Regions from separate parts of the Qipengyuania zhejiangensis genome, predicted to be linked through region 2. Evidence: predicted binding sites of a transcription regulator. Region 2 holds the regulator's gene; the other holds the start of a gene.
What was found. Region 2 encodes LexA, which represses DNA repair genes until DNA is damaged. Its sites were predicted from a motif close to GTTCCNCNCTTGTTCT; they were not measured.
Positions count from the first base shown of each region.

Region 1: a site for LexA is predicted at 9,446-9,461, ahead of VR863_RS00160 (S24 family peptidase). Genes of this name have one in related genera too.

Region 1 covers NZ_JAYKGO010000001.1:37,376-48,244, reverse strand. Annotated here, with positions in the region: gene VR863_RS00185 (DEAD/DEAH box helicase) at 1-3,735, shown strand, start outside; gene VR863_RS00180 (DEAD/DEAH box helicase) at 3,732-5,699, shown strand; gene VR863_RS00175 (DNA cytosine methyltransferase) at 5,939-7,369, shown strand; gene VR863_RS00170 (MvaI/BcnI family restriction endonuclease) at 7,362-8,555, shown strand; gene VR863_RS00165 (hypothetical protein) at 8,542-9,222, shown strand; gene VR863_RS00160 (S24 family peptidase) at 9,530-10,165, shown strand; gene VR863_RS00155 (FRG domain-containing protein) at 10,162-10,869, opposite strand, start outside.
Region 2 covers NZ_JAYKGO010000001.1:1,033,926-1,044,794, reverse strand. Annotated here, with positions in the region: gene trpD (anthranilate phosphoribosyltransferase) at 1-977, shown strand, start outside; gene trpC (indole-3-glycerol phosphate synthase TrpC) at 974-1,759, shown strand; gene lexA (transcriptional repressor LexA) at 1,909-2,598, shown strand; gene VR863_RS04975 (ComEC/Rec2 family competence protein) at 2,631-4,826, opposite strand; gene gltX (glutamate--tRNA ligase) at 4,855-6,315, shown strand; gene VR863_RS04965 (citrate synthase) at 6,326-7,612, shown strand; gene VR863_RS04960 (sensor histidine kinase) at 7,677-9,119, opposite strand; gene VR863_RS04955 (hypothetical protein) at 9,122-10,069, opposite strand; gene VR863_RS04950 (hypothetical protein) at 10,123-10,869, opposite strand, start outside.

The DNA.
Region 1 (10,869 bases), 1.0 Mb from region 2:
GAACTCTTGTACTGCTACGACTGTGGCGAAGCTTACCTTGGCGGCTTCGTAACGCCGTCTCCAACCGGTGTTACCGATGGCTTTTTCCTCGAATCCAGCCCACCGGCCGACACCAACGCGGGTATGGTCTTCGAACGGAAGCACGGTGACTTCACTTGGTTTTGGCCAGGAAGCGTCGCGAACGAGAAGATTGCGACGCACAAGAATCCGGAGGGTGGCAAGTCCACGACGCTAAGGTTCTCCGCGGCCAAGTACAACCCGATGTTCGGGTACTTGACCCAGTGCCCTCCTGGTGAAGATCCAGATGGGACGATGCTGCTGGTGGGAGGGGGAGCCACGGTGCCGGCTCTTCCCGAAAAATGCCCGAAGTGCGATTCAACGAAATGGCAGCCTAGCTTGAAATCGTTTTTCGGCGGGAAGGTCGAGTCCCCTATCCGGGGTCTTCGGACTGGTCTTAACGCAACGACCCAGCTCGTGGCGGATCGAACCGTGTCAGTGCTCGGGGACGAGAACGGGCCGGCCCAGATGATCTCCTTTACAGACAGTCGCGACGATGCGGCCGACGTAGCCGCAGGTCTTGAGTTAAACCATTTCAGGGACACGGTAAGGCAAGCCGTGTTCCAAGCTCTCCAAAGTCCCGGCGAAGCCACCGCCGAAGAAATCCGCGTGGCCGCGAAGAAAGAAGCAGATTGCGAGGACCTTACTCCCCGCGACCGGGAGATCGCTGACCTTGTCCAAGAGCGAGATACCAGTGCTTGGATGGCATTCCTCATGGAATCCCAAGGCAGTGCGAAGGAAGGTCACCTCGACCGGATCAAGGGCTACTTGGAGAAGTATCAAACCGGCGGAGGGATGTCTTGGGGATCGCTGTTGGACAAGGTCCGGGACAAGATGCTTTCGCTCGGCATCAATCCGGCGGGGCCGGCAGCTTCTATGCAAGAAGTGGGGCAGGAGCCGTGGTGGCGGTATTTCAAACCTCCTCCTGGGAAAGATTGGGACTCGCTTCCGGCGAGTGAAGCTGCAGACGGTCGCAATTCCCTCGTAGAAGCCCTGTCGAACCACGTTGTCGCCGCGATCTTCGACCGGGGCGGGAGAGACCTTGAGTCAATCGGAGTGGCATACATGGTCCCAAGCGGCAGGCTTGGCGCCCAACTGGGCATTACCGATGAGCAAGCTGCAAAGGTGCTTGGAAACATCCTGCGTGTCCTAGGACAAGCCAAGTACTTTGAAGGCGCGGGTAAGAACGCGACGAGCGAAGAAGCTCCGAAGGCCCTTCGAGGCTATCTCGAACGGGCCGCTGCGAAACTAGGGCAATCGCCGTCGGAGTTCTCGGAAAAAGTCCGTACCGCGCTGTTGAATGCTGGAATAATCAACCAGAACTGGATCATCCGGACTGGACGCGCTGTTGGGCTACCAGTGGAATTGAAGGTTGTTGCGCCGGATGACCTGAAAAGCTGCGACACGTGCTCGAAAGTCACGGCGAATTTGCCGGTCTTGGCCTGCACTGCCTCGCATTGTTCCTCTGAAAAATTCTCGCCCGCGGCATCAGCGGTCGAGGACTACTATCGCTGGGTGTCAACCGAGCCCATTCATCGGCTTCACGTCGAGGAACTAACCGGCGCAACGAAACCACTTTCGAAGCAAAGGCAGAGACAGCGCTTCTTTAAAGGCGCCTTCGTCGGGCAGGAGACACCCCTAACCCACGGCATAGATCTACTGAGCGTTACGACCACGATGGAGGTCGGCGTTGATATTGGATCGCTGCAGGTCGTCATGATGGCGAACATGCCGCCGCAGCGTTTCAACTACCAACAGCGCGTCGGTCGAGCAGGCCGGGCCGGTCAATCATTTTCCTATGCCCTCACCATTTGTCGTGGCGGCTCCCATGACGACTTTTATTATTCCCATCCGGAGCGCATCACTGGCGACCCACCACCGCAGCCGTATTTGGACTTGCGTCGCGAGGAGATCATTAAGCGCGTCGCCTCGGCTGAGTGCCTGCGGCGGGCATTCCGATCACTTGGCAGCCCACCGGACCAAACCGGAGCTTCAACGCACGGATCTTTTGGCAAGTTTGACGAATGGCATGATCGGTACAAGAGCGATGTGTCGGCATGGCTTGCCAGTAGCGCGGAGGTCGATGACGTCTTCCGCCGTCTTTCGGTTTTCGCCCCGGGAATCGAGGGTACCGAAGCGAGTATCAAGAGCTACCTACGAAACGATTTGGCGTCCAAGATATCCGAGGTGGTCGATAGTACCTCGTTCATCCAGGAAGAGCTCAGCGAACGCCTCGCAATTGCAGGCATTTTGCCGATGTTCGGCTTCCCGTCCCAAGTTCGAAGCCTCTTTGGATTCAAGAAGGACGCCCGCGCGGAGGACATGGTGATAAGTGACCGATCGCTTGACCACGCGGTATGGGCATTTTCTCCGGGCGCCGAAGTGCCGAGAGACAAGAGGATCCACACTGCATGTGGCTTCATGTACATGTACGAGAGCCGCGGAAAGGTCAGGGAAGACCCCAATCCGCTCGGAGATCCCATAGAATTCTCGAGATGCCGTGCTGAAGATTGCGAGGCGATCACCGCGGGTAAGCATTCGACATGCCCAGTTTGCGAGCAGCCAACGGAGGAGTTCTCCCTGTTCCAACCCAAGGGCTTCCGGGCATTCGGCCGAAAGGATTACGAGGGGACCCGCCAACGGGGCTCGTCCATAGCACCACCGGTCTTGGCGTTTCAGCCGGATTACGAGACGGGAATAGCTGTTGGTCCATTCAAACTCGCGCTTACGTCGGATCGACCCATTGCACTGGTGAATGACAACCAAGGGCGCCTTTTCGATTTCTACAAGCGGTTCAATACCGTCACGGTGCCAGAGCCCTCGCTTTACCGAGACGCGCCTCCACAAGGCGACCACGGAGACTTCGAAGGCTCTGGTGCAATCGGCGCAGTATTCAAGACGGACATCCTTTCGCTGGTCTTCGAAGGCCCCGAGGGGATAGGCGCCCACGGCATTCTCGACACCGGGACTGACGGCCAACCGGCCGCATTGCCAGCGCTCACGTCGTTTGGGGAATTCCTTCGTGTCGCGTCTGCAGTCCACCTCGATGTCGATTCCAGCGAATTCAGGGTAGGGACACAGAAGTTCCGCTCGTCGAAGTGCGTGACAAGCCAGGTATTCTTGGCAGACACGCTGGAAAACGGGGCTGGCTACGCCCGCCAGCTGTTCGATGATACGCGGCTGCAAAGGTTGCTGCGCGAACATTACGACAAGGTCTCGATTGACTGGCAGAATGCTGCCCATGCGGACTGCGATCGGTCATGTCCCGATTGCTTGCGGAATTACGGCAACCGGTTCATGCACGGGCATCTCGATTGGCGCCTGGCACTCGACATGGCCGAGCTATTCCTAGGCAAGGAATTGGATGTCGATCGATGGCTGAGTAAATCAGTCGATGTTGCCAGCCGGTTCAAGGAGCTTTGCTTACCGAACGGATTGGACGTCGTGGTTGCAAAATCGGCAAAGCTCACATCCGTGGTGCTACCGGGGAAATTGGGTATCATCATAGGTCACCCTCTTTGGCATCACCGGGACGGCTTGACACACGATTGGCAACAAGACGCAAAGCTGGCGATACGCGAGGAGTTCGGAGCAGGCACTAGTCCTCTCTTTGTCGATATTAGAGAACTTTCAGCTAATCCGCAGAAGTACGTGGTCGAGTTGGGCAACCAAGCGTGATTGAATTGATCGGACTCGAGGGCACCCGCGAGTATGCTGCTGCAAAGTCGCTCTACGATGCCTTCATCGCGCATTGGCCAGACCTGTTGGAGACGCCTAGTGAAGACGAGCACGTCAAGATTGCATCTGACGTGAAGATCGCCAATGCGAAGCGTACTGATATCGATGTCGTGGTCGCAGGTTTCTTCAAAAAAGGACGGACGATTTTTCCCAAGAAGGTCTTACGGGATAGCGAAGGAAAAAGACTCACCGGCAACCCGATTTCGGTCCAGAATGTCTTGTGCGCCGTCGAGGTCAAGGATCAGGGGCCGAGGGCAGTACGGATTGTCGGCGACAAGGTCGAAGTTCACTACAGTCGCGGATCTTCAAAAGGTTGGCACAACGCCACGGGACAAAACGTTGATCAGGCACATGTGATCAAAGACTACTTCGCTGACCTTGGCGCAAACACTTACGTTCACCGGTGCCTGATCATGCAAGGCCTCGACGAAATCGATGTCGACACCGCGGTTGCGGCCGGCTTCACGGCAACTGACTTCTTTACTGCCGTTTGCGCGGCTAGCCCCCCACGGGCTTGGAAAGGAAACTACTCGATATCATCCTGCCGCGCGGATGATGCGAAGATGATGCTGTCGGCCCGGATCTTCGAACAACTCGTTCCAAGCTCTCTGGATCGATTGCGGATGGATAGGCTTCTTCGGAAGGGGCCACGGGTAGATCAGATTGTTGCTAGTGCAGGAGAGAAGTTCACCAGCATCCGTGGGCATGGCGGGACGGGAAAAACTGTCACGTGCCTTCAAGCCGCATGGCGAGCCTACAAGGAAGACGCGGATCGGACCCTTGTCCTTACGTACAATCACGCCCTCGCAGCTGACATTCGGCGCCTCTTGGCTCTCATGGGAGTGCCTTCCGGAGAAGAAGGGGGGATCAAGGTCCAAACGACGATGTCATTTTTCTACAGCTGGCTATCTCAGCTGGGAGTTTCATCGCCGCACCAAGACGGATTCGAGGATTACAGGCACCTCTGTGCCGAAGCGCTCGAACTCATTGATGGGGGCGCACTTTCTCGAGACGACACGTCATCGATAAAGGCCCGAAATCCCGCGCAATTCGAGTTTGACCGGATAGTGGTCGACGAGGCACAGGATTCGCCCGCGGAGGAAGTCGCTCTCCTCAAGGCGCTCTATCCATTAGAGAACATCGTCATCTCCGACGGTCTGGACCAGCTAGTGCGGGGCGAGCGCGCTGATTGGCTTTCGGGCATACCCAAGGATCGACGATTGATACTGAATGTCATTCGCTGCCTTCGCATGAAGCGAAACCTGGCGGTCTTCGCTTCCGACTTGGCCGACAATATCGGCCTAAACCTCGACATCATTCCAAACGATCAGGCTGGCGGCGGCCGTGTAATCATCGTTCAAGGGCCTTGGTCGGCGCACCGGGATTTGCACGAGGAACTCTCCGAGCAGGCGCGGGAAGCAAAGAACGAACCAGTGGATTCGCTTTTTTGCGTGCCCAGCGATTCCGTGGTGACCGTTGGCGATGAGAGCCACGCCGACCTAGCCAAGGCGCTCGAAGAATGGGGCTTGGAGGTTTGGGACGGAACAGATGGCGACGAACGGCATGACTTCCCCAGGTCAACAAACCAGCACCGCGTAGTGAACTATCATTCGTGCAGGGGGCTTGAAGGCTGGAACGTGATCCTGGAACGGCTCGATGAGTTTTGGGCCGAAAAACGTGAGGAGAAGTTTCGCAAGGGCCCGTCGGCAAGCGAAGCTGACTCGATGATGTCGAATGAACAGCTGGCATCTCGCGAAGCATGGCGCTGGGTCTTTATTGCTTTGACAAGACCTATCGACACGCTCGTAATCACCTTGGATGATCTCTCAAGCCCTCTTGCGAAGGAGATCTTGAGCGTGGCCGATGCACTGGGGGATATCGTAGACAACCGAACCATGAACTAGGCGGAGTTCTGCAACACCATCGGCGTGTTCTTGACCTAGTCCATGCGAACCCAACCTCAAGACATCGCGAGTCTGGCGACTCCCGTAGAGTAATCGATTGAAGGCCTCCTACGCGCGCAGGGACGCCTCGGAGCCGAGTGAGTAGCACGAACCAAACATCGATTCTCGTTCAAAATGAAAAGTCGAAAACCGAGCGAAACACCTGGACCGCCGCCAGGCCCCGTGCTAGCAAACGCGGCATGACTCTCGACACCAAGACCCTCGACAAGGACGGGACGACCGCGGTCCCGCTGACTTCCGCCAAAGAGCCAACGGCGACTCGTTCGATCTATTCCGCGGTCGACTTGTTCGCCGGGTGCGGCGGGCTTGGCACCGGGCTCGAGAACGCCGGCTTCACGACGGTCTTCGTCAACGAGCTCGATAAGGACGCGATGGCAACCTACCTGCGCAACCGGGGACACGAGCTCGGCGGGATGCGCTTCTCTGACAATGCCGAGCTTCGCTGCCACGACGCGCACGAGCTCAAGGGCAAGCGGCTCGAGAAGCTGGTCAGTGATCTCGGATCGATAAGCGAGGTCGACTTGCGCTTCGAGCAAGCCAGCCTTGGCAAGCTCAGCAACCTTGACCTCGTTGCCGGCGGCCCTCCTTGCCAAGGGTACTCGGGCATCGGGATCAGGCGTTCTTACGCGGTCGACAAGGAAGCCCTGCCTTCCAACCGGCTTTACGCGAGGATGACCAAGATCATTGACCGGCTTCGTCCACGCATGTTCCTGTTCGAGAACGTGCGCGGACTCTTGACTTCCCGCTGGACGCGCGAGGGATCGCGGAAGATCTTCCCGGACGTCTTGGAAGAATTTCGCAAGATTCCGGGCTACGAGGTCCGGTGGTCGCTGGTATACGCCAAGGATTACGGCGTGCCGCAGAACCGACCGCGCGTGCTGCTCGTCGGGATACGCAAGGACGTTCTCGAGTCCTGTAGCTTCCTCGACAAGGACGCCGACGCGGAAGACGCTGTCGGATGCGGGTTCTTGCCGCCGCCGAACACGGGAGCGTTTCCCGATCTCGTAGACCTGCTTGGCGACCTCATCGATCCCAAGATCGAGAAGATCCTACGAAGCGGCGACTTCCCATCCGGCTCGTTCCAAACCACTGCCTACCCGCGCAAGCCGATGAACGGGTTGCAGGAGGGTTTTCGCACCCCGCCGGCCTGGGCCGCCTCCCGGGCAGGCAAGCTGACGGAGCAGGAGTACAGCAAGCACAAGCGCGAGATCGTCGAGAAGTTCGACTACATGCTGGCGAATGGCGGCGAGATTCCCGCCCACGCGCAAACCAAGAAGTTTTCGCAGCGCGTCTTGAAGCCGCGTTGGGGCAATGCCGAACCGAACATGACCGCGACCTCGCTTCCTGACGACTACGTCCATTTCAGCCAGCCGCGCATCCTCACCGTGAGGGAATGGGCAAGGCTCCAAATGTTCCCCGATTGGTACGAGTTCTCGGGCAAGCGGACGACGGGTGGCATCCGGCGGGCCGGTAACCCGCTCGAGGGCAACTTCGACCGCGAGGTTCCCAAGTACACGCAGATCGGCAATGCCGTTCCCGTCGGCCTCGCCGAGGCCGTCGGCAAGCATTTCCGCAAGGTTCTGGACGAGGCCGTGGGAACCCGTGCTTGAGAAGAGTGACACGGACGTCGGCGATGTCCTCGCCGCGTTCACGCGCCAAGAGATCGACGTAGCACTCTTGGTCCCCACCGAAACGGGGTTGAAGAAGTCGATCATGGACGCGACCGCCAACGTGCGGGATTACCTCCTGTCGACCGGCATCCACGATTTCGACGACCAGGCGCAAGGCCCGGAGAACAAGGTGGTCCGTAGGGCCTACTTCGTCGAGCCCGATCGCCTCGTGGAATCGACGGTGTCCCTGTATCGTCCCCAGACGAAGTCCGGTGACCCACGTATCTGGTTTGCCCTGCTCGGGCGCTATGCCGATCCCTACAACTTGCTTGCCGTCTTCGAGCACGAAGGCGACCTCTACGTGGTCAACGCGAGCCGGCCCGAGGTCTTGGCCTCGCTCGACAATGCTGCCAGCCCCCTCGGGCATATCGCGGCAAAGTACCGGCGAGGCGAGGACCCTGTCGTCGGCGAATTGCTCGATGCGCTGAGGGAGATTGCCGCGCAAGGGTTTGTTCGCACGCTGCGTCCGGGTGACACCGGCGTCGGCATGACGCTGGAGACCTTGCTCGGCATCGCGGCCAATGCCGAGAAGACGCCTGACTTCAAGGGGATCGAGCTCAAGGCGAAGCGGATCAAGCGGGCTCCCACCAGGTCCACGCTATTCTCGCAGTCGCCCGATTGGACGGTCAGCCCCGTCGGCTCGGCGTGGAACCTGCTCAGCACCTTCGGGTACCATCGCAATGGCAAGCTTCGCTTGAATTGCGAGATCAACGCGAAAGCTCCAAACTCCCTCGGGTTCATGCTGAGCGTCGACACGGAAAAGGACTGGCTGAAGCAGGATCACGTCCGAGCCGAGGAAGAACGGCGCGCGCATGTAGTCACTTGGCCCCTCGAGGTCTTGAGAGGCAGGCTTCGCGAGAAGCATCCCCAGACATTCTGGGTCGGTGCGCGCTGCCGCGGCAAAGGCGCAGACGAGCATTTCCATTACATGCAGGTCGAACACACGCGCGCACCGAGCGTGCGTAATTTCCAAGCGCTCTTGGAAAGCGGTGTGATTTCCGTCGATTACCTCATGAGCCAGAGGGGCGAGAAGCAACTGGTCAGGGACCACGGCTACCTCTTCAAGATCAAGCAAAAGGACTTCCCGGCACTCTTCCCGCCATCCAATGTCCATGTCCTCGCCTGACACGGTCCTGGGGACGGGCGAAAAGCGCAAGCTGACGCTCCTCGCGGCCGATCTCGCGGACTGGTACCGGCAGGGTGGCGGCCGGTCCTTCCCATGGCGCGAGCCGGGTACGCCGCTCTACCAGCTCGTTTGCGTGGAAGTCTTGCTCCAGCGGACCCGGGCCGAGACGGTCGCAAGCTTTTACGACCGGTTCTTCACCCGATTCCCGGGTTGGCACGCGCTCGCGGACGCACCGGCCGTAGAGCTCGAGGAGTTCCTCAAGCCGCTCGGCCTATGGAAACGCAGGGCCGCGTCTTTGCGTGCACTCGCGGCGTATGCTTCCGAACATGACGGCATGTTTCCTTCCCGGTACCAGGAGCTCCTGCAGGTACCAGCCGTTGGCCAGTACGTTGCCCACGCGATCTTGATGTTCCAGCATGGAGAGAGGTTTCCGCTCATCGACGTGAACATGGCACGCGTGGTCGAGCGGTTCGTGCGTCCGCGCAAACTTGCCGACATCCGGCACGATCCTTGGCTTCAGCAAGCTTGCAAGTGGCTAGTGAGGCGAGGCGATCCAAAAACGGTCAATTGGTCGGTGCTCGACCATGCCGCGTTGACCTGTCGCGCGCGGAACCCCTACTGCAAGTCGTGTTTCATTTCCAGCAGGTGCGCGTTCAAGGCTGTCTAGGATCTTCGCGAGGCACGGTCGGCTTCGCATATGACGCCAAGTAGGTTTCAACCTTCTCGATCGTGCGGCGCCGCGGTCGCCTTCCGAGCCGAAGGTCAAGAACGAACCGGGGGTCGCCAACTGCCCGCCTGCCGAAGCGCGTCGCGGACATCCGCGATTCCCGCAGGTGGCACTCGATCCTATCCAGCAGTTTCATGTAGTCCTCGACTCGCTTTGCCCTTGTGTTCTTGGTTTGTTCTTAGTAGGAAGACTCCATTGAGTCTAGGAAATTTCCTTCACCCCGGCATTGACCGGAAGGATGCAAGCGATGGAACAAGTACGGGAAGAACTCGACAGGCTGATCCAGCAAAGGCGGCTCGGTTACTCCTCGATTTCCCGCCTGATCGGGCGCAACTCGTCGTATATCCAGCAGTTCATCAAGCGCGGGTCGCCGCGTCGGCTCGACGATAACGACCGGCGAACGCTGGCGAGCTTCTTCGGTGTCGACGAGCAGGTCCTGGGTGGCCCACCGTTGCCGGTTCGCGACGGCTTGGTCGAGATCCCGGTACTCGATGTCGATGCATCGGCCGGTTTCGGGGCGATTGCCGAGAGCGAAACGGCACATACCCGGTTCGGCTTCGACGAGCGGTGGCTCAAGCGACTTACCCCGGCCAAGAGCCCCAGCCTCTCGATCATCCACGTCTTGGGCGATTCCATGGAGCCCACGCTCAGCGACGGCGACGAGGTCATGGTCGATGCGTCCGACCACGGTTCCCGCCTGCGTGATGGGATCTACGTCCTGCGGGCCGACGATGCCCTCGTTGTAAAGCGTGTCACCCTCAAGCCCGGTGGACGCAAGATCACGATCAGCAGCGACAACCCGGCCTACCCGAGCTGGGATGACGTCGACCGGTCGGGTATCCAGGTGGTCGGCCGCGTCATTTGGTTCGGCCGTGCGATCTAGCTGTCTGGCAGGCTGTAGCGTGCCTTCACGTGCTGCGCGGTCTCCTGGATGCTGGGATAGACCGTCGTGGCGTTGATGTTGAGGGCGTCGAGTTGACCGAGGATCCGCTGCTTGTCCTTGACGGTAATGCGCGAAACCTCGAGCCCGTCCTGACCAGATTCGGGCAAGATCGCCTCGTGGCCAAACAGCAAGAATGCGCCTGATTGCGACTTGATGCGGGTGTTCGTTTGCTTTGCCTTCACGCAGACGATCGAGCCAAGGTCGTCGGGCACGATCCGAGCTTCGAAGAAGCCTTTTTCCGACTTGATGTGATGCAGGAGCTTGCCCGTGACAGGCTCGTCGTTGAACTCTTCAAGTTCCAACGAGAGATCGATATCGCTCTTCTGCTCGTAGCTCAGCTTGGATAGGTTGGAGATGCAACTAACCGTATCGGAATCGTAGTATTTCACCTGCTCTTCCGGCACGCGGAAGATGATGACCTCACCGTCCTCGTCCATCAGTTCGGGCTTGCAATAACAGGCGAAAAACAGCGCCACCAACGGGTTGCCCGAGATGTCGAGAAGCCGCGTCGGTAACCCGTAGTGCTGCATCCTGACCAGCTGGTCGAAGCAGTACTGGTCGCCCTCGAACTCGTCGTAGTGGGCGATGAGCAGTTCCTTGCAGAGGCGATCCTCGTTCGGCATGAACTTCCAACTGCCATTCGG
Region 2 (10,869 bases):
ATTCACGATCGCATTTGAGCGAGGACGAAGCCGAGGAAGTATTCGGCTGGATCCTCGACGGAGAAACGAGTGACGAGGAAATCGCTCGCTACCTCGTGGAAATGTCGACGCGAAGCGAAACGGCGGACGAAATTGCCGGTGCCGCGCGGGCGCTTCGCGCAAGATTGATCCCGCTCGATGCACCAGAAGGCACGGTCGATTGCTGCGGCACGGGCGGCGATGGACACCATACCCTCAACGTTTCGACGGCTGTAAGCCTGGTTGTGGCAGCCTGCGGGGTGCCCGTGGCCAAGCATGGCAATCGCGCGGCGAGCAGCAAGGCGGGCGCTGCCGACACGCTCGAAGCGCTCGGGCTGGATATGGAAGCGGCGGGAAGAACTGCCGAAAAGTCCTTGTCCGAGCTGGGAATTTGTTTCCTTTTCGCCAAGAATCACCACCCGGCGATGGGCCGCATCCACCCAATTCGCCAGCGCTTGGGTGTGCGCACGATATTCAACCTGATGGGGCCGCTTTCCAATCCCGCGGATGTCAGGCGGCAATTGATCGGCATCGCACGGCCGGCCTATGTTCCGATTTATGCAGCAGCGAAGGCGAAGCTGGGCACGGATCGCACGTTCATCGCTTCGGGAGACGAAGGGCTGGACGAATTGAGCCTGGCCGGCGGCAACGAACTCGCCGATGTGGTCGACCACGATTTTGCGATGCGTCGGGTGGACGCGAGCCAGGCTTCGCTTTCCCACACGCCCGTTGACGCGATCAGGGGCGGTGATCCCGCGCACAACGCTCGGGCGCTCCAGGCGCTCTTGTCTGGTGCGCCCGGCGCCTATCGCGATGCCGTCCTGTTCAACGCCGCCGCCACGTTGATCGTCGCAGGCAAGACCGACGATTGGGCGCAGGGCGCCCTGATCGCAGCCGAGGCCCTCGATTCCGGCAAGTCGAAAGCACTTCTCGAAAACTGGATTGCGCTGGCACGATGAACAAGCTGATCGAAATCTGCGCAACCAAGCGGGAAGAGGTTGCCGCTCGGAAGGCTCAACGCAGCCTGACCACGCTCGACAGTCTTGCGCGCGAACAGTCGCCCACACGCGGCTTCGCAACCGCTCTTGCCGCAGCGCAGGAAAAGGGATTCGGCCTGATTGCAGAGATCAAGAAGGCGTCGCCGTCCAAGGGCCTGATCCGGCCCGATTTCCGCCCCCCCGACCACGCCAGAGCCTACACCGCCGGAGGTGCCGCATGCCTCTCGGTCCTGACCGATGCCCCGTATTTCCAGGGGCACGAAGACTTTCTGGTGGAAGCTCGCGCGGCCTGCCCGATCCCCGTCCTGCGCAAGGATTTCATGGTCGACCCCTGGCAAGTGGCCGAAGCCCGCGCCATCGGGGCCGACGCCATCCTGATCATCGTCGCGGCCCTCGATGACGGCGCGATGCATGAAATCGAGGAAGCGGCGATCGAACGCGGCATGGACGTGCTCGTTGAAGTGCACGACGAAGGCGAAATGGAGCGGGCATCGCGGCTCTCCTCACGTTTGATCGGCGTGAACAATCGCGATCTTCGCACCTTCGCGACCGACCTTGCAACGACCGAACGCCTCGCTGCGCTCGCTCCGAAAGACGCGCTGCTGGTGGGCGAAAGCGGCATTTCCAGTCACGCCGACTGCCTCCGCCTGGAACGCGCAGGTGTGCGCAGCTTCCTGGTTGGCGAAAGCCTCATGAGGCATGGCGATGTCGAAGCGGCGACGCACAAACTTCTGAACGGCTGAACGAACGCGCACGGGACAATAGGCGAACACCTGTTCTCCCGGCGATTGGTCGGAAATGGCGCAATTGCTTGACTTAGCGAATCACGTTGCTTACTTGTTCCGCATTCGTTCACAGGGTTGTGAACAGGCGACACGGGAGTATCGCGAACATGCTGACCGCCAAACAGCACGAATTGATCCGCTTCATCCAGCAGCGTCTGGAAGACACCGGAATTTCACCGAGCTTCGAAGAAATGAAGGAAGCTCTCGACCTCAAGAGCAAGTCGGGGGTTCATCGGTTGATCTCGGCCCTCGAGGAACGCGGCTTCATCCGTCGTTTGCCCAACCGGGCGCGCGCGCTCGAAGTGGTCAAGCTTCCCGAAGATGCCGTGACCGGCGCTGCAAAACCGCGCGCGGTCAACGATACCGTGACGGCGGTTGTCCCGCCGAGGACCGCTGCCCCGCAACCGGCAAACGACATTATCGACGTTCCGCTCCACGGACGGATTGCGGCAGGCGCGCCGATCGAGGCTATCGAGGGCCAGTCGAGCATGCCGGTTCCTGCCGCCCTCCTCGGCCCCGGCGAACATTACGCTCTGGAAGTGTCTGGAGATTCGATGATCGAAGCCGGGATTTTCGACGGTGATTTCGCATTGGTGAAGCGCACCGACACGGCCCGTGACGGTGAAATCGTTGTCGCTCTGGTCGACAATGAAGAAGCCACGCTCAAATATCTCCACCGCGAAGCCGGACGGGTACGGCTCGATCCGGCGAACGGATCCTACGAACCGCAGGTTTACGACACGCACCGGGTCCAGGTGCAGGGCAAACTGGCAGGATTGCTTCGCCGCTATCACTGATGCGGCGTGATGGTGCGCGCCGGTCGGGGCAATCAATCCTCGACCGGCCGCCACCACCCGTGCCTGCCCTCGCCCTGCGCCACCGTTTCGACACGGCCGCTATGCAAATATAGGGCCGTTCCGCCTTCCCGTTGAAGGAAACGACGATCGGCTTTGAGCCAAATTGGCCGACAGGAATACGGCAGATATCGGTCAGCAATCACTATGTCGGCCTGTTCGCAAGCGGCAGCGAGCGCGCGCTCCTCGATCAGATTACGGCTCCGGGCGACAAGGATACGCCAGGGTTTTTGCCCGCGATCCAGGACAATGGAACAGAAATCCGGGCTGCATCGTGCGCCTTGCCATTCGGCAAGAGGTATCGGCGGTGTCTGGATGGCGGACATTTCCCGCAGATTGTCCTGCGCATAGCTACCGGCGCTGTCCCGCAATACCAGCAACCGGCCGTCCCCTGCCCGTATCCCGACATCCCGCCCGTCTCTTGTGATCAGCATGTCGGCGGGGGGCGCGCTCCACATCATCAGCGCACCCAACGCAGCGATGCCCAGGCCCCACAACCTGGTCGGCCCTCTCCATAACGCGAGCCAAAGTCCCCCACCGACGAAAACCAACACCGCGGCAAGCGAAATGCGCGGGGCCAGTTTCACCGCGCCCGGCTGATCCGACACGGTGTGCGCAATTCCAAGCAGCAGATCGAGCGATTTGCCCACCAGCCACCAGGCCGGCGATCCAGCCCCGATCAGATCGAGCAGAAGCGCAATCGCCACAAGAGGCATCGAGACGAACGTGACCAGCGGAATAGCCAGCAGATTGGCAAGCGAACCGTAAATGCCCGCTCTGTGAAAGTGGAAAAGCACGATGGGCATCAGCGCAATCTCGATCACCAGGCCGGTCAGGAACAGGATGACCACCCGGCGCCCTGCCTTGCGCCACCAGCCTTCCTCACGTGGTGCGAGATATTCGCGAATGGGTTCGGCGTTATGCAGCGCGACGATCGCCAGCACGGCAGCAAAGCTCATCTGGAAGCTCGGCCCGACCAGCGCCTCGGGCCACAGGCACAGAACGATCATCGCGGCGACGGCCACCATCCGCATAGATAACGGCTCACGCCCCATGGCAAGCGCACCGAGCACCAGCAACGCGCCGATGCAACTGCGCACCGTGGGCACTTCGGCACCCGTCAGCAGGGTATAGGCAACCCCCACCAGCGCCGCGGCCCCCGCGGCAGCCAAAGGCAGTCGGACCCGCAAGGCAAGCCACGGCCAAAGCGACAAAACCCTCATCACAACCAGAAAGGCAGCGGCAATGATTGCGCTCACGTGGAGCCCGCTTATCGACAGCAGATGGGTCAGACCAGCATCGCGCATTGCCACTTCGTCGGCAGCGGGGATCGATCCGCGGTCACCGCTCGCAAGGGTTGCCGCAATCGCCCCCGAAGACCCATCGAGATTGCGCCGGACATGGCCAGACAGGGCCCGCCTTACCCCTGCAATCCGCCCCGCTTCCCCGGTGGCCTCTTCCACGATCTCGATCGGCCCCACCACCGACCCCGTCGCCGCCAATCCGTCGAACCAGGCTCGACGGGCGAAATTGTACGCTCCCGGAACTACCGGCGGTGATGGGGGCATGAGCCGCGCCGCCAACCGCACCCGGGCCCCTTCCCGCAACGCGCTGGTGTCCTCGTCCAGATCGACATTGACCCGATAGGCCACGGCACGGCCCCGGCTTGCGTCCCGCGCTGCCAGCACAAGCCGGATGAGGTTTTCCGATGGCTGCTCTTCGCGTGAGAGAATGCGGGCGTCGATGCGTTCGAAGCGCGGGGCATCGATGGGCTGCGCTCCGACCAGTTCCGATCTGGTCCATACCAGCGCGATGCCGGCCGCGATGGTGAGGGCCAGCACGACGACGGAAATCAACAGATACGCCCGATCTTCGCGCCCGCGCCACACGGTCGCCGCCCCGAGCGCAGTAAGAATGAGACCAACAATGGCGCCAGCCCATTGCCACGGGTTGTCGAGCGCGAACCACAGCCCGATGCCGCTCGCAAACCCCACCGTCACCCACGGGCCACGATCGAAGCCTGAAGCGCCCAGAAAACCGTCGATCCGGTCGCCCGGAACCCCTGCAAAACTGGACAAGCGCCCGCGCATGCGCCAAGGGCGCCGCAATGTGTCGAGGGTGGGATCGTCCACCTCGTCGAACGGAACTGAAGGCGTCCCTTGCGTCGCCATGTAAGTATTTGAAAGGAAGCGAGAGAAAATGGCAAGCGATAGTGTGGACGCCGCCGGCAAGACCCCGGGAACGGTCGTCACCCGCTTTGCCCCCTCGCCCACCGGTTACCTTCACATCGGCGGTGCCCGGACCGCGCTGTTCAACTGGCTGTTTGCCCGGCACCACGGCGGACGCACGCTGTTGCGGATCGAGGATACCGACCGCAAGCGCAGCACGCAGGACGCGATCGACAAGATCATCGACGGACTCGATTGGCTTGGCCTCGATTACGATGCGCCGCCCCTGTTCCAGTCCGACCGCGCGGAACGCCATGCGGAGGTCGCCCACAAACTGCTCGACGCCGGGCATGCCTACAAATGCTTCGCAACCACCGAAGAACTGGAAGAAATGCGCGCTCAGCAGCGTGCCAACAAGCAGCCGCTGCGTTACGACCGGCGCTGGCGCGACCGCGATCCTGCCGAGGCACCGGAAGGCGCGCCCTTCGTAATCCGCCTCAAGGTTCCGACCGAAGGCGCAACCACCATTCAGGACGAGGTGCAGGGAAGCGTTACCGTCCAGAACGCCGAGATCGACGATTACGTCCTGCTGCGCGCAGATGGCACGCCGACCTATATGCTGGCCGTGGTGGTCGACGATCACGACATGGGTGTCACCCACATCATCCGCGGCGATGACCACCTGAACAACGCTTTTCGCCAACTGCCGATTATCCGCGCGATGGACGTGATCGAAGGCGGTTGGCCCGACCCCATCTACGCCCATGTGCCACTGATCCACGGCCCGGATGGCGCTAAGATGTCCAAGCGTCACGGCGCTGTGGGTGTGGAGGCCTATCGCGACGAGGAAGGCATCCTTCCCGAGGCGCTGTTCAACTACCTGCTCCGGCTCGGTTGGGGCCATGGCGACCGCGAAGAAATCAGCCGCGAGGAAGCGATCGAACTGTTCGACCTCAGCGGCGTGGGCAAGGGCCCCGCACGTTTCGATGTGAAGAAGTTGCAACACCTCAACGGTCATTACATCCGTGAGGCGGACGACCGGCGCCTGGCTGGCATCGTTGGCGAACAACTGGGCGACAGTGCCGATCTTGAGCTTCTCACAAAGGCAATGCCGGTTCTCAAGGTGCGCGCCAAGTCCGTGAAAGAACTTGTTGAGGGTGCAGCATTTCTATTTGCCAAACGCCCTCTCGAAATGACGGAAAAGGCGGCGTCTCTGCTCGATGACGAAGCACGTGACCGCCTTGCCGGATTGTCGAAAATGCTGCACTTGCAAAATGACTGGACAATCGAGGCTCTCGAAGCCACTACGAAATCGTATGCGGAGGCTCAGGAACTGGGCCTTGGCAAGCTGGCGCAACCCATGCGTGCAGCGTTGACGGGCACGACCACGTCGCCCGGAATTTTCGATGTACTGGTCCTGTTGGGCAAGGAAGAGGCGCTTGCTCGTCTCGATGCGCAAGCCGCCCCGGCAGGAACCACTGGAAACGTTTGAGGAGAAACGCGTGGCCGACAAGCAGGCAACTCTCGATCTGGGCGGACAGACCCAGGAATTCCCTATACTTCAGGGTAGTGTCGGGCCGGACGTCATCGACATCCGCAAGCTGTATGGTGCCACCGGCAAGTTCACTTACGATCCCGGATACAAGTCGACCGCCAGCTGCGAAAGCGCGCTGACCTATATCGACGGCGAAGAGGGTGTCCTGCTGCACCGCGGCTATCCGATCGGCCAGCTGGCCGAAAACTCCAGCTTCATGGAAGTGTCTTACCTGCTGCTCAACAACGAGCTGCCGAGCGCGGACGAACTGGACGATTTTACCTATACCATCACGCGCCACACGATGCTGCACGACCAGCTGCGCCAGTTCTACCAGGGTTTCCGCCGCGACGCGCACCCCATGGCTATCATGTGCGGCGTTGTTGGCGCTCTCTCGGCGTTTTACCATGACAGCACCGATATTTCGGACCCCGAACATCGCAAGATCAGCAGCCACCGTCTGATTGCGAAGATGCCGACGATTGCGGCCTGGGCTTACAAATATTCCATCGGCCAGCCTTTCATGCAGCCGAAGAACGACCTCAGCTACACCGGTAACTTCCTGCGGATGACGTTCGGTGTTCCCGCTGAGGAGTTCGAACTCCACCCTGCGGTCGAAAAGGCGATGGACCGGATTTTCATCCTCCATGCCGACCACGAACAGAACGCTTCGACGTCGACCGTGCGCCTCGCCGGTTCGTCGGGTGCCAACCCGTTCGCCTGTATCGCTGCCGGTATCGCCTGCCTTTGGGGCCCGGCGCACGGCGGTGCAAACGAAGCCGCGCTCAACATGCTGCAGGAAATTGGTACACCTGACCGTATCCCGCACTACATCGAGCGCGCCAAGGACAAGAACGATCCGTTCCGCCTGATGGGCTTTGGCCACCGCGTCTACAAGAACTACGACCCGCGCGCGACTGTCATGCAAAAGACCGTGCGCGAAGTTTTCGAAGCCCTGAACGTCAAGGACCCGGTTTTCGAAACCGCGCTTCAGCTTGAGGAAATGGCCCTCAACGACGATTACTTCAAAGAAAAGAAGCTTTTCCCGAACGTGGACTTCTACTCGGGCGTGATCCTTTCGGCGATCGGTTTCCCGACGACGATGTTCACCGCCCTGTTCGCACTTGCCCGCACGGTGGGCTGGGTTGCCCAGTGGAACGAAATGATCTCCGATCCAGGCCAGGTCATCGGTCGCCCGCGCCAGCTCTACACCGGCCCGACACAGCGCGATTACGTGCCCATCGGCCAGCGTTAAGACGCCGCCGATCCGGCCAGCGAACGCAAACGAACCAGGGGTGCTTCGGCACCCCTTTTTCGTGTCAGTCGTTTTCCCTTACGATCGGCAAGTCTTTGCCGGGTCCTTCGCGCAATTCGGTACGCATATCGTCTGCCGCAGGGACCGAGAGCGTGAAACGCGCGCCCTGCCCCGGCGCACTTTCGACGGTCAGATCGCCATCCATCGCCCGCGCAATCCGCCGCGAGATATAGAGGCCAAGCCCCGAACCGCCGTCACCGCTGCGGCCAAGGCGTTCGAATTTCTCGAACACGCGCGCCTGCTGCGTTTCATCGAGGCCGTGGCCCTGATCCGCCACCGTAATCAGCGCGCGATTTCCGATCCTGTCGAGCCGTATCCAGACCTGGCTGTCTTCCGGCGCGTACCGGATCGCGTTGCCTACAAGATTAAGCAAAATCTGTAGAACTCGCCGGAATTCGGCGATTGCCAGCTGGCTCTCGCCCTCGACGGGCGGCACGAGAGTAATTCCGCGTTCCTGCGCCCGCACGCCCAGAATCCCGCAAGCGCGCCGGGCAACGTCAGCCAGCTCGATCCGGTCAGGCGCGGTGACGAATTGTTCGGATTCGACCACTTCCAGGTCGGACAGGTCATCGATCAGGGCAAGCAGGTGCTGTGCCGCCGATGCAATGTCGGATGCGTAGGAGCTGTATTCATCTGCTATCGGACCGGCGAGCTTGGTCCGAATGGTTTCCGCGTTCGCGATAATGCGGTTGATCGGTTGGCGCAGTACGGGTGTCAGATCGCGGCCGAAAGATGCCCCTTCGATGGCGCTCGATGGCCCACCGCCTGTTGCCGCCGTATCGGGCGTGTCAGCGGTCAGATAAAGAACGAAACCGGCGCTTCCCGGCTGCGCTTGTCCGAGGGGTTCGAGATGCGCGGTCCAACGCCGCGCCGACCCTTCGATTTCGCAACTGGCCCCGTCCAGCAGGCGCCAGTGGGCCGGTTGTTCATGCATATTGCCGGAGAACCGGACGAAATCGGTCCACGGCCTGCCGATCCCGTTGCGCGCCGCTGCGACGAAGTCCGACAAATCCGATGCCTCGGTATCGACCGAAAGAATTCCCTGCCGTGGGTCCAGCCTGGCCGTGCAATCCGCAAGGTGGCGATTGATCTCCACCCGCCTGCGCGCCGCGTCCAGATCGTTCTCAGGCGGCAATTCCTCGGTTTGCCAACTCACCACATCGATGTCGCAACCGACCACGTCGCCGTCGTCCGAGAGTTGGGGCGCGATCTCGACCCAGGCCGTAACCACATTCTCGCCGTCTACGGCCGAAAACTGCCGCGCAAGGCGCAGGCCATAGTGCTGGGCCTTTTCGACCAGTGCGCGCAGCTCGGGAATGGCGACGGGTTCCCCGATGCGTCCCCCGCACGCATCCTGAAGGCCGGCCAGCGGCTCGGTCGCCTCGGCCAGCCTGCCGTCCGCATCGACCTTCCCATGGGCGATATATCGGGTTCCTACGCTCGCCACGGTCAGGCAATTCCCAACGATCCGGCTTCGGCCAGCAATTGCTTCGCCTCCGCCGCAGAAATGGATTTGAGAGCGGCCAGCGGCTCCGCCTGGGGGTGCAACCGCATCACCTCGGCTTCAACGCTTTCGAACGCGACACCTGCTGCCCTCAGGCCAAGAGCAAACCGGACCACTTGCCTTTCGTTGGTGGACAAGACGGCAATTGCCCTGCCTTGCCCCGATCGCGCAGCCAGCGCCGTGAGAAACAGGGCCACGCCCGCCTGCTCGAGATCCAACGCATCGGCCGCATCCTCCCCGATTCCGGCCACAAGGCGGGCCAACAAGGCGAGGCGTCCGGCGCTTTCATCGTACCCGTTGCGAAGCTTGGCTTCTGCGCGAATCATCGCGTCCGACCGGCGTGAGCCGTTGAAAGCGCGCCAGCCAAGAAGCAGTTCGTGAAACAGATCCCCGGGCAGTTCCGAAAGCGATAGCTCCATGCGGCGCTGCGCCTGGGCGAACCGGGCCTGCGCTGCCAGGGCCGCCATCGCGGCGCTCGCCTGACTGGGATCGCTCGAAGCGATCAACCGCTGCAGAACGGGCGAGAGGACCGGATCGATTCCGTACTGGACCTCCATCCGCGACGCCAATTGCCATTCCAGCGCAAGGGCGTGGCAGTGCGACAGGATCACCGGGCTGGAGAAGAAATGTTCGGCCAGCGCTTCGCCGTGGCGGTCGGCAAACGCCTCCCTGCCCGCCTCGCCGGTGGCTTCTGCATGCGCGCGCAATATCTGCCAGGAAAGGTCGTGGCACATGCCGCGAATGCGCGCGACCAGTTCGTCGCTGAACAGGGAATGGTCGGGGCTCGCCAGCAAGTGGCCGAGTATAGGGGCAACACGCGCAAGGACAGCGTTTCCGCGCGCGAGTTCATCGCGCAACGAAGCGGTCCGGCCTTGTTCGGCGGAATCAGGCACGGAATTGTGCAACATCATTGGTCCGCATTATCCGCTGCATGGTTAATTCGCCGTTATTGGCCGCGCGAAGGAGCGAGAAAAAGGGATACCAGCACCACCAATGCGATAACGGCAACCACGGGCTGTGCAACGCCCAGGAAGGCTGCCGGCACAATCAGCAACGCCAGGGCGACGCGATCGCGATAGGTGTTCTGCCACCGAGGTGCGCCCCACCGTTCGCCAAGCCGCAGCAGGCCAAACAGAATGGCAGGCACGAAAAGCCGCAGCCACTGCGTGTCCTCAGGCGAGGCGAGCGCCACCAGAATTGCAAGGATCGGGTCGGTGAGCCAGTCGACTGCCTTGGCCAGCGCGGATCTATGCACCCCGAAGCGCCCCGCATTGGAGATGCGCTCGACCGTCTCTCCGGCCGCGCCGAACACGGCCATGAGCGCGGCAAAGCCGAGCGCGGCGACAGGAAATTCCAGAATGCCGAGAGTTAGGGCGACGACACCCGCCAAGCCCGCAGCGATGGCCGGAATGCGCGCGCCCCTGCCGCCCAGCAGGTCTTTCGCCAGCTTGGTTCCGATGCGTTCGGAAACGGCAAGTCCGGGGGCCGTGAATGCGGCCGCTGCCGCGTGACTGTGAATCCAGTGTTCCGCCCGGTCAGCCAGCTCCGCTTCGGTCGGGTTGAAGTGCCACAGGCCTTCGTCCAGCAACCGCTTTTCAAGGGGCTGGATACGCACCCCGGATTGCAGCGCGATCCGCAGCAGGCAGGAAATCACGTCCGCATCGGGCGGCAATTCAGACAATCGCTCCACAAT